DNA from 3 places in the Massilia sp. CMS3.1 genome. Region 2 is predicted to be linked to each of the others. Evidence: predicted binding sites of a transcription regulator. Region 2 holds the regulator's gene; each other region holds the start of a gene.

Region 1 (3,234 bases), on a different contig from region 2:
TCGTCGCCGCCAATCGTGCATTACTGTCGACGTATACCGACATCCTTGCCGAACTGATCGGCACGAGGCTGGCAGGCAAATTTCTGGCCGCGGCATTTGCACATGATGCCACCAACAAAAATATTTAGCCGTTTTGCATCATGACCGACAACGTTGAATTGCGCCAGTTAGCGAGGGGTGTACCGGATTCAACACCATCCTCGGAGACGGCCTGCGCGAGCTGTTGTTCAATATCATCGGCGGCGCTCCGGGTAGCGGCAAGACCACTTTGTCCCAGCAAATCATGTTCAGCCTCGCCTCCCCACAGGCAAGGCACTGTTGGTTACCGCCATGGGTGAGCCGACGGTTGAGATGCTGCGTTACCAGGAACAATTCAGTTTCTTTGATTTCAACAAGGTTGGCGATTCCGTCAATTTCATCAGCCTCGCTGCCAAGGTCGAAGAAGCCGATTACTGCCCGGTGTTCTACTATATTCTCGAGCAGGTGCGCCTCTACGCGCCGGCCAGGTGTTTATCGATTCTTTCCGATCCTTTGTGCAAATGGTGCACGCAACGGCGAAACCGGTGTCATTGCCTTGTTCGAGCGCAATCCGACCCAGCTGATGAACGTGCGGCTCGATGAACTTGTGCAGGCCGGCCAGGTGGTGCTGACCAGCATCCGCGCGGTCGAGTTGTCGTTCGACGAAATACTGAACAACCTGCTCGTCAGCGTCGAGCGGATCAAGGCGACGCGGGTGGTGCTGGACTCGATTCCCGGCTTCCTGATGTCGCTGACGCAGGACGCGCGCGAAGACTTCAATGAATCGCTGTATCGCATGGCAACCATACTCGGCAGCAAAGGGGTCACTCTCCTGATGACGAACGAGACGGAAGACCGCTTCGACCGCCTCAGCTTCAGCCCCTACGGCAGCGTGGTGCTGGCAGACGCCGTGATCATGCTGCGCTATGTCGAACACCAGGCCGAGCTGCGCACCGTCGTTTCCGTCATCAAAGTCAGGGGAGCCAGGCACAGCCGCCAGTTCCGCACCTTCGACATCACCGATGAAGGCGTGGTCATCGGCGACGGGCCGGCGCCATACCACGGGATGTTGTTGGGAGGTTTGCAGTCAAGGCAGCCGTGACGGAATAGCGCGCCTGACCTGATAACGCCAGCCTTCGCGCTGGCGTTTTTATTAGGCCGCCCGGTATTTCGTTCGCAGCTTTACAAATGTAAAGCTATCCTGACATCAACTTATTCCACGTAGAAATAGCAGACTGTCGAGATTCTTTACACGTAAGGACGAATGTAGAAATAATTACTTTAAGCAATTGATTTAAAAGAAGATTTATTTTTGGCATGACCTTTGCTTTACCAAAAGTTCACCCACCCTGACGACTATTTGTCGAAAGATTAACCATGAATTCCCTTACGAAACTTATGTGCGCCGCAGCAATTGCTGTGGGCACGACCGGTACCGCAATCGCGAGTCCGGTCCTCAACAATTGGGTGTTCAATCCAAACGGTGGCGGCTTTGCAAAGGGTCAAGTCGTCAATGAATACCTGGACATCAACGGTAATGCGTTCATCCAGCTGACCGCAACCGGCGGCACTTCCTTCGACATCACGGAAACCGCAGTCTTTAACATCGTGCAGGCCGACAGCAAGGGCAAGCTGTTCCCCCTGAACTACCAGGGCGGGAATATCACCGCGACCTTCGAAGCAACCGGCACCGGCAATTTCGGCGGCAGCTTCGCTTTCAGCAAGGGCACGGTGCGCATGTACCAGAACCCGAACGGCGGTCAGTACGGCGGCACGAACGGCCTCTACGGCGCCAACCTGGGCAACATGATCGCCGAGTTCAGCGTGCTCGGCGGTGGTGGCCTGGTCGATGAAAGCGGCGTCCCGACCCGCAATGGCCAGGTCAGCGTCTTCGCCCAGGCGGCGCCCGGCATGCTCGACGCCGGCTACTTCTTCGACGGCGCCGGCAAGGACCTGTCGACCGAGTCGATCCTGTCGTTTGCGTTTACGAATGCGAATACAATCGGCAGCCCAACCGGCAATCTGGTCAACGAAGTGGCTTGCCAGTTCGCCAGTTTCAAGGGGCCGGGCTGCACTGGCGGCACCTACCGCAACCGTCCGGGCCAGTATTTCTTCATCGGTTCGAATGGCCAGTTCAAGCTGGCCGAAGGCGCGCAAGTACCGGAACCGGGTTCGTTCGCCCTGTTCGGCATCGCCCTGCTCGCCGCCGGCGCGACGGTGCGCAAGCGTAAAGCCCTGTTGAAATAAGCAGCACCGGATCGAAAAAAGCGGCCTGGGCCGCTTTTTTTACGTGATCAGCGTGACCCGGTCAGCGTGACCCGCTCGGGAAAAACAGCTGCTCCCCGGCTGGTTTAAAAGCGGCAATGCGCGCCTGGCCCTCCGGCGAGGTGATCCACTCGATCAATTGTTTGGCGCCCTTGTAGTTGACGCCCGGGTGTTTCGCCGGGTTGACGGCAATGATCCCGTACGGATTGAACATGCGTTTGTCGCCTTCGACCAGGATCGCCAGGCCCGTCTTCGCCTTGTAGGCACCATAAGTGGCGCGGTCGGTCAGCGTGTAGGCGCGCATTTCGGCGGCCATGTTCAGCACTTCGCCCATGCCCAGGCCTGCCGACACATAATTCGTGCCTGCCGGCCTGGTTCCCGCCGCCTGCCAGTAGCCCTTCTCCATCAGGTCGGTGCCCGAGTTGTCGCCGCGCGAAATGAAGCGGGTCCCGCTGGCGGCGATCTTCCCGAAGGCGGCGAGCACGTCCTTGTTTCCCTTGATGCCGGCCGGGTCACGCTCCGGGCCGACAACGATGAAGTCGTTGTACATCACGTCGCGCCGCTCGATGCCCCAGCCGTCAAGCACGAACTTGTCTTCCAGCGGGCGCGCATGCACCAGGGTCACGTCGACGTCGCCATTCTTGCCCAGTTCCAGCGCCTTGCCGGTGCCGACCGAGATGACATTGACCTTGATGCCGGTCTTCGCTTCGAAGGCCGGCAGCAGGACCGCCAGCAGGCCGGAGTTTTCGGTGCTGGTCGTGGTCGACAGGCGGATCGCGTTCTGGGCCAACGCCAGCGGCGAGGCGAGCGTCGCGCACAGCAGCACGGCGAGTAGATTACGGCGTTTCATCAGGTTCTCCTTGTGCTTCAATTTTACCGGCCCGGACTTCGAGATGCCCGTCGCGCAGCTTCAGGCGCCGCACGCCGGGCAATCCAATCAGGTCGCGGTCG
Region 2 (3,234 bases):
CCGGCTTCATGGAAGAAGCGGATGTCGCCGCCGGCGCACAGTGCTTTTTCGCTGCTGCTGGTGAGCACGACCGCGGCGACCGATGCATCGTCGCGCCAGGCCAGCAGGATGGCGGTGAGGCGCCGCACCATCGCCAGCGAGAGAGAATTCAAGGTCTTCGGACGGTCGAGCGTAATCACGCCGGTGCCGTTGGCAACGCGGGTCAGGACATGGTCGGTCATGGTGGTCGGCTTACGGAAAAACATGCATTTTACCGAAGCGCGTGCGTCGCGGGTGCATGCGCCCACGCCCAATTGAAAAGGGCGCCTTTCGGCGCCCTCGTTCAGACGGTGCTCAGTGCTGATCAGAACGCAGCAGTGGCCTCTCCGCCTTCAGGACGGCGCTTGAGCGCCTCGTGACCATGGTCTTTCAGTATCGATTTGTACTTCATCACCTGGCGATCCAGCCTGTCCATCAACAGGTCGATCGCGGCATACAAGTCGTGCGCCACACTCTCCACGTGCACCATCTTGCCGGACAGGCGCAAGTTGATCTCGGCCTTTTGCCGTTTGTCTTTTTCAGTGAGATTGTCGATCGCGAGGATCACGTGGGAATCGATGACTTGATCGAAATGGCGGGTGATGCGTTCGAGCTTGTTCTGTACGTATTCACGGATGGCGGGGGTGACGTCGAGGTGGTGGCCACTGATGGTGAGATTCATACACACTCCTTAGATAAATGCGCGGACTCCGCTACCGCGCCTGGGACGCGTGGGTGCCGCTGTTACAAGGATTTGCGGAGACTGACGGGAGGAATCTTGAGTGCCTCGCGGTATTTTGCAACCGTGCGGCGCGCAATGACCATACCTTGTTCACCGAGCATTTCCGCGATCTTGCTATCGGATAATGGGTTCTTTGGGTCTTCTGCTCCTGTCAGCTGCGCAATAAGCGCCCGTATCGCCGTTGACGATGCTTCGCCCCCCGCTTCGGTGGCGACGTGGCTTCCGAAAAAATACTTCAGCTCAAACATGCCGTGCGGGGTCAGCATGAATTTTTGAGTTGTTACACGAGAAATGGTGCTCTCGTGCAGACCTAGTGTATCAGCTATCTCGCGAAGCACAAGGGGACGCATGGCAACCGCGCCATGGCTAAAAAAGTTGCGCTGGCGTTCCACAATTGCCTGCGAAACACGCAGGATCGTGTCGAAGCGCTGGCGCATATTTTTAATCAACCACTTCGCTTCCTGCAGCTGCGCGCCCATTTGCCCTTCGCCTTTTCCCTGCTTGAGCAAGGTGGCGTAGACGTTGTTGACGCGCAGGCGCGGCATCACTTCGTTGTTCAGCGTGACGGCCCAGCCGCCCTTCGATTTGCGGACAATAACGTCCGGAACGACGTAATCCGACACGCTCGACGCGAACGCCGCGCCGGGGTGCGGATTGCACTGGCGGATCACGGCTTGCGCTTCGCGCAGGTCTTCGTCGTCGCAGTCGAGCGCTTTTTTCAGCTTGGTGAATTCGCGCTGCGCGAACCAGGTCAGATAACCCTCGACGATTTTCAAGGCCATGCGTCGCGTCACCAGCGGCACGCCGCGCATGCTGCGGATCTGCAGCGCCAGGCACTCGGCCGCGCTGCGCGCACCGACGCCGGTCGGATCGAGGCTTTGCACCAGCGCCAGCGCGCAGCGCAATTCATCCATCTCGATGTCCAGCTCGTCCGGCAAGCGCGCGTGGATCTCATCCAACTGCTCTTCGAGGTAGCCGTTGTCGTCGATCGCGTCGATCACCAGTTCGGCCAGTACGCGGTCGCGGTCCGTCACGCCCGTCACCCGCACCTGTTCCGTCAGGTGCTCGCGCAGCGTCACGCCGATGGCGCCGAGCTGCGGACGGCCATCGTCGTCGCCGTCGCCGCCCGAGCTGCGCCCGAGCTCACCCCAGTCGCCGTCGGTCTCTCCGCGCTCGACCTCGGCGCCGCCTTCCCCATCGGCCGATTCCGGGGCCGGCGCGCCCTCCTCGGCACCCGGGGCCGGCGCCTCGGCTTGTGGCGGCGAATCGTTGATCGCACCGTCGGCCAGCAGGCGCACCGAATGGTCGAGCGGATCGTCGAGCCGCTCGAGCAGCGGATTATCGGACAGGATTTGCTCGAGCTCCTGGTGCAGTTCGAGCGTGGACAGCTGCAACAGCCGGATCGACTGCTGAAGCTGCGGCGTGAGCGCCAGGTGCTGCGAAGTCCGGAGTTGCAGGGATTGTTTCATGGCGCCGTTTCAATCCTACATTCTGAAATGTTCGCCCAGGTAGACGCGTCGTACCGACTCGTCGGCGATGATGTCGTCGGGACGTCCCGACGCCAGCACCGCGCCCTGGTTGATGATGTAGGCGCGGTCGCAGATGCCGAGCGTCTCGCGCACATTGTGGTCCGTGATCAAGACGCCGATGCCGCGCTCCTTCAGGAAGCGCACGATGCGCTGGATCTCGATCACCGCGATCGGATCGACGCCGGCAAAGGGCTCGTCGAGCAGCACGAAGCGCGGGTTGGTGGCCAGCGCGCGTGCGATCTCGACGCGGCGCCGTTCGCCGCCCGACAGTGAGAGCGCCGGATTCTCGCGCAGCTTCTCGATTTGAAGTTCGCCTAACAGGGAGTCCAGGCGGGTGTTGATGGCGTCTTTCGTGAGCGCCTTGCCATTGTCGTCGCGCTGCAGTTCGAGCACGGCGCGGATATTGTCTTCCACCGTCAGCTTGCGAAACACCGACGCTTCCTGCGGCAGGTAGGACAGGCCCATCACCGCGCGCCGGTGGATCGGCAGGCTCGAGATGTCGGCGCCGTTGATCTCGATGGTGCCGGCGTCCGACGGCACCAGGCCCACGATCATGTAGAACGAGGTGGTCTTGCCGGCGCCGTTCGGGCCCAGCAGGCCGACGACTTCGCCGCAGCCCACCTCGAGCGAGACGTCGCGCACGACCAGGCGCTTGCCGTAGCTTTTCTGCAGTCCCCGCACGACCAGGGTGCTGCGGCTGTCGGGCATATCCTTCATCATCATGGCTTTCCCGGCGCCGGTGCGGGCGCGGCCCCAGGCGCCGCGCGGCGCGGCGCGATGATCAGGGTGCCGCGTCCGCCGCCAACACGGCTTTCGCCGCTGACGTCGTTACGTACGGTCGCCACTTCGCGCCGGCTGTCGTAGGAGATGTAGGCGCCATCGAGTTCGTTCGTCAGGCGTCCGTTTTCGAGCTGCTTGACGATCGCCTTCGAAAACAGTTTCACC
Region 3 (3,234 bases), on a different contig from region 2:
GATGACCACGTTGCGCGGATCCGAGATGGTGTAGACCGGATGGCCGAAGCCGATCACGACCTCCTTGTTCGCCACGCGATTGCGGATATCGGCTTCGGCTTCATCGGCGTTTTCGTAGCGCTTCTGGATATCCAATGCGACTTCGTTCGCGCCGCCATGCTTCGGTCCGCGCAGCGCGCCGATCGCGCCGGTAATGGCCGAGTGCATGTCGGCACCGGTGCCGGCGATCACGCGTGCCGTGAAGGTCGAGGCGTTGAATTCGTGCTCGGCATAGAGAATGAGCGAAGTGTGCATCGCCCGCACCCACTCTTCCTTCGGCGCGTGGCCGTGCAGCAGGTGCAGGAAGTGGCCGCCGATCGAGTCGTCGTCGGTCTGGGTTTCGATGCGCTTGCCATTGTGGCTGAAGTGGTACCAGTACAGCAGCATCGAGCCGAAGGAGGCCATCAGGCGGTCGGCGATGTCGCGCGCGCCGGCGATATTGTGGTCGTCTTTTTCCGGCAGCGCGCAGCCCAGCGCCGAGACGCCGGTGCGCATCACGTCCATCGGGTGGCTGCCGGCAGGCAGCGCCTCGAGCGCCTGCTTCACCGCTTGCGGCAGGCCGCGCAGCATTCTCAGCTTGGCCTTGTAGCCCTTTAGTTCGGCGAAATTCGGCAGCTTGCCGTGCACCAGCAGGTAGGCGATTTCTTCGAATTCGCAGGCGTTGGCGACGTCCAGGATGTCGTAGCCGCGGTAGTGCAGGTCGTTGCCGGATTTGCCGACCGAGCACAGGGCTGTGTTACCGGCGGCAACACCCGACAGGGCGACGGATTTTTTTGGCTTGAAAGCGGGGGCTTGTTCAGTCATGGGAATCTCCACTTCAGGTGTCAATTATCTCTTCTGCGCAGCGAAGAGTGCGTCGAGCTTCTGTTCGAAGTCGTGGTAGTTGATGCGGTCGTACAGTTCGGCGCGGGTCTGCATGGTGTCGACCACAGCCTGCTGGCTGCCGTCGCGGCGAATCGCAGTGTAGACGTTTTCGGCTGCCTTGTTCATCGCGCGGAAAGCCGACAGCGGATACAGGACCAGGCCGACATCGGCGGTGTTGAGTTCATCGACCGTGAACAGCGGGGTCGACCCGAATTCGGTGATGTTCGCCAGGATCGGCACGCCAACCGCTTTCGCGAAGCGCGAGTACATGGCGAGGTCGGTCATCGCTTCCGGGAACACCATGTCGGCGCCCGCTTCGACGCAGGCGACCGCGCGCTCGATGGCGGCGTCGATGCCTTCCACGGCCAGCGCATCGGTACGCGCCATGATCACGAAATTGTCGTCGGTCCGCGCGTCGACGGCGGCCTTGATGCGGTCGACCATTTCCTGTTTCGAGACGATTTCCTTGCCCGGACGGTGGCCGCAGCGTTTGGCGCCGACCTGGTCTTCGATGTGGATCGCGGCGGCGCCGAACTTGATCATAGATTTCACGGTGCGCGCGACGTTGAAGGCCGAAGAGCCGAAGCCGGTGTCGACGTCGACCAGCAGCGGCAGGTCGCAGACGTCGGTGATGCGGCGCACGTCGGTCAGCACGTCGTCCAGGTTCGAGATGCCCAGGTCCGGCAGGCCGAGCGAGCCGGCGGCAACACCGCCGCCCGACAGGTAGATGGCTTTAAAACCGGCGCGCTTGGCCAGCAGTGCATGATTCGCGTTGATGGCGCCGACGACTTGCAGCGGGGATTCTTCTTGGACGGCTTTGCGAAACGCGGCGCCTGCGGATTGGATCATGGGGTCTCCTGGGTGAATCGAGAAATGAATGTCCTATTTCTTTGCAAGGAGCGTGCCAGTCTCCGTGCAGGTGTTGGACAGGCCCAAAACAACATCGTTTCAATCACTTAGCATGACAGGAACTCTGGCTTGAGGCGAAACAATGTTTCATGAAACGTTTCAAGTGAAACAATCGAAACACGATTGCAGTAAAATTGCAACATGCGCTCCTTCTCCCCTCCTTCGCAATACCTTGATAAACCGGTCATCTGGACCGTCTCCGTATCGCGCCTGGCCGACTTGTTTCGCGACATCACGCTTGAGTATGACCACCTGGCGACCATCGAACCGATCGACCTGGGTTTTGACGAAGCGGCGCGCCATATCCGCGAACGGATGGCAGATGAACGCTGCGACGTGGTCATCGCCGCCGGCTCGAACGGCGCCTACCTGAAAGGCCGGGTCTCGGCGCCGGTGATCGTCGCGAAAGCCAGCGGCTATGACGTGATGGGCGCGCTGGCGCGGGCGCGCAAGGTTTCCACGCGCATCGGCGTGATCAGCTACCAGCAACCGCTGCCGGAACTGGCCGAGTTCAGCGCCACGTTCGGGTTAACGGTCGCCCAGCGCAGCTATGTGACGCGCGAGGACGCGCGCGCGGCGATGGACGAGATGAAGGCGGCCGGGATCGAGGTGATCGTCGGTGCCGGCCTGATCACGGACCTGGCCGAGGAAGCCGGTTTGACCGGTATCTTCCTGTATTCGGCGGCCTCGATCCGCCAGGCCTTCGATGACGCGCTGGAGCTGGCGCGCCTGACCCAGCTGGAAGCAAACCGCATCCGGCGCGGCCCGGCAAATGAATCGCGGCGCGCGCGGCGCGGCCTGAACGACTTGCGTGGCGAGTCCGAGGCCATGGAGCGCCTGCGCCAGACCGTGGTGCTGTATGCGCGCTCGCCGGCGACGGTACTGATCGAGGGCGAGACCGGCAGCGGCAAGGAACTGGTGGCCCAGGCGATCCACCGCGAAGGACCGCGCAGCCTGGGCCCGAACCGGCCTTTCGTGGCGGTGAACTGCGGCGCGATCGCCGAGTCGCTGCTCGAATCCGAATTGTTCGGCCATGAGGAAGGCGCGTTCACGGGCGCGCGCCGCGGCGGCCACGCGGGCCTGTTCGAGGCGGCCAACCGCGGCACGCTGTTCCTGGACGAGATCGGCGAGATGCCACTCGCCTTGCAAACGCGGCTGCTGCGGGTATTGGAGGAACGTGAAGTCATGCGCGTGGGTGGTACGCGCCCGGTGCCGATCGACGTGCGGGTGGTCAGCGCGACCCATTGCGACCTGGCGGCGCGGGTGCGCGAGGGCCGTTTTCGGGCCGACCTGTTCTACCGCCTCGCCGTGCTGCGGCTACCCCTGCCGCCGCTGCGCGCGCGCGCGCTCGATATCGTGCCGCTGGCCGAATGGTCGCTCAAGCAGTCGCTCGCGGCGCTGGGCGCCAAACCCCATCCGAAC

What was found. Region 2 encodes sigma-54, which starts transcription at its own class of promoters, with help from an activator protein. Its sites were predicted from a motif close to TGGCANGNAANCTGCTTT; they were not measured.
Region 1: a site for sigma-54 is predicted at 1,332-1,349, ahead of pepA (flocculation-associated PEP-CTERM protein PepA). Genes of this name have one in related genera too.
Region 3: a site for sigma-54 is predicted at 1,793-1,810, ahead of prpB (methylisocitrate lyase). Genes of this name have one in related genera too.

What each region holds. Positions count from the first base shown of each region.
Region 1 is NZ_JBIMES010000002.1:39,793-43,026, forward strand. Features, by position in the region: gene ACHAC9_RS03855 (hypothetical protein) at 1-128, shown strand, start outside; gene ACHAC9_RS03860 (hypothetical protein) at 331-621, shown strand; gene ACHAC9_RS03865 (RAD55 family ATPase) at 575-1,120, shown strand; gene pepA (flocculation-associated PEP-CTERM protein PepA) at 1,396-2,265, shown strand; gene ACHAC9_RS03875 (extracellular solute-binding protein) at 2,327-3,133, opposite strand; gene ACHAC9_RS03880 (ABC transporter ATP-binding protein) at 3,120-3,234, opposite strand, start outside.
Region 2 is NZ_JBIMES010000008.1:85,459-88,692, reverse strand. Features, by position in the region: gene ACHAC9_RS14495 (enoyl-CoA hydratase/isomerase family protein) at 1-221, opposite strand, end outside; gene hpf (ribosome hibernation-promoting factor, HPF/YfiA family) at 344-700, opposite strand; gene ACHAC9_RS14485 (RNA polymerase factor sigma-54) at 763-2,229, opposite strand; gene lptB (LPS export ABC transporter ATP-binding protein) at 2,245-3,012, opposite strand; gene lptA (lipopolysaccharide transport periplasmic protein LptA) at 3,009-3,234, opposite strand, start outside.
Region 3 is NZ_JBIMES010000018.1:31,168-34,401, forward strand. Features, by position in the region: gene prpC (bifunctional 2-methylcitrate synthase/citrate synthase) at 1-843, opposite strand, end outside; gene prpB (methylisocitrate lyase) at 868-1,752, opposite strand; gene prpR (propionate catabolism operon regulatory protein PrpR) at 1,954-3,234, shown strand, end outside.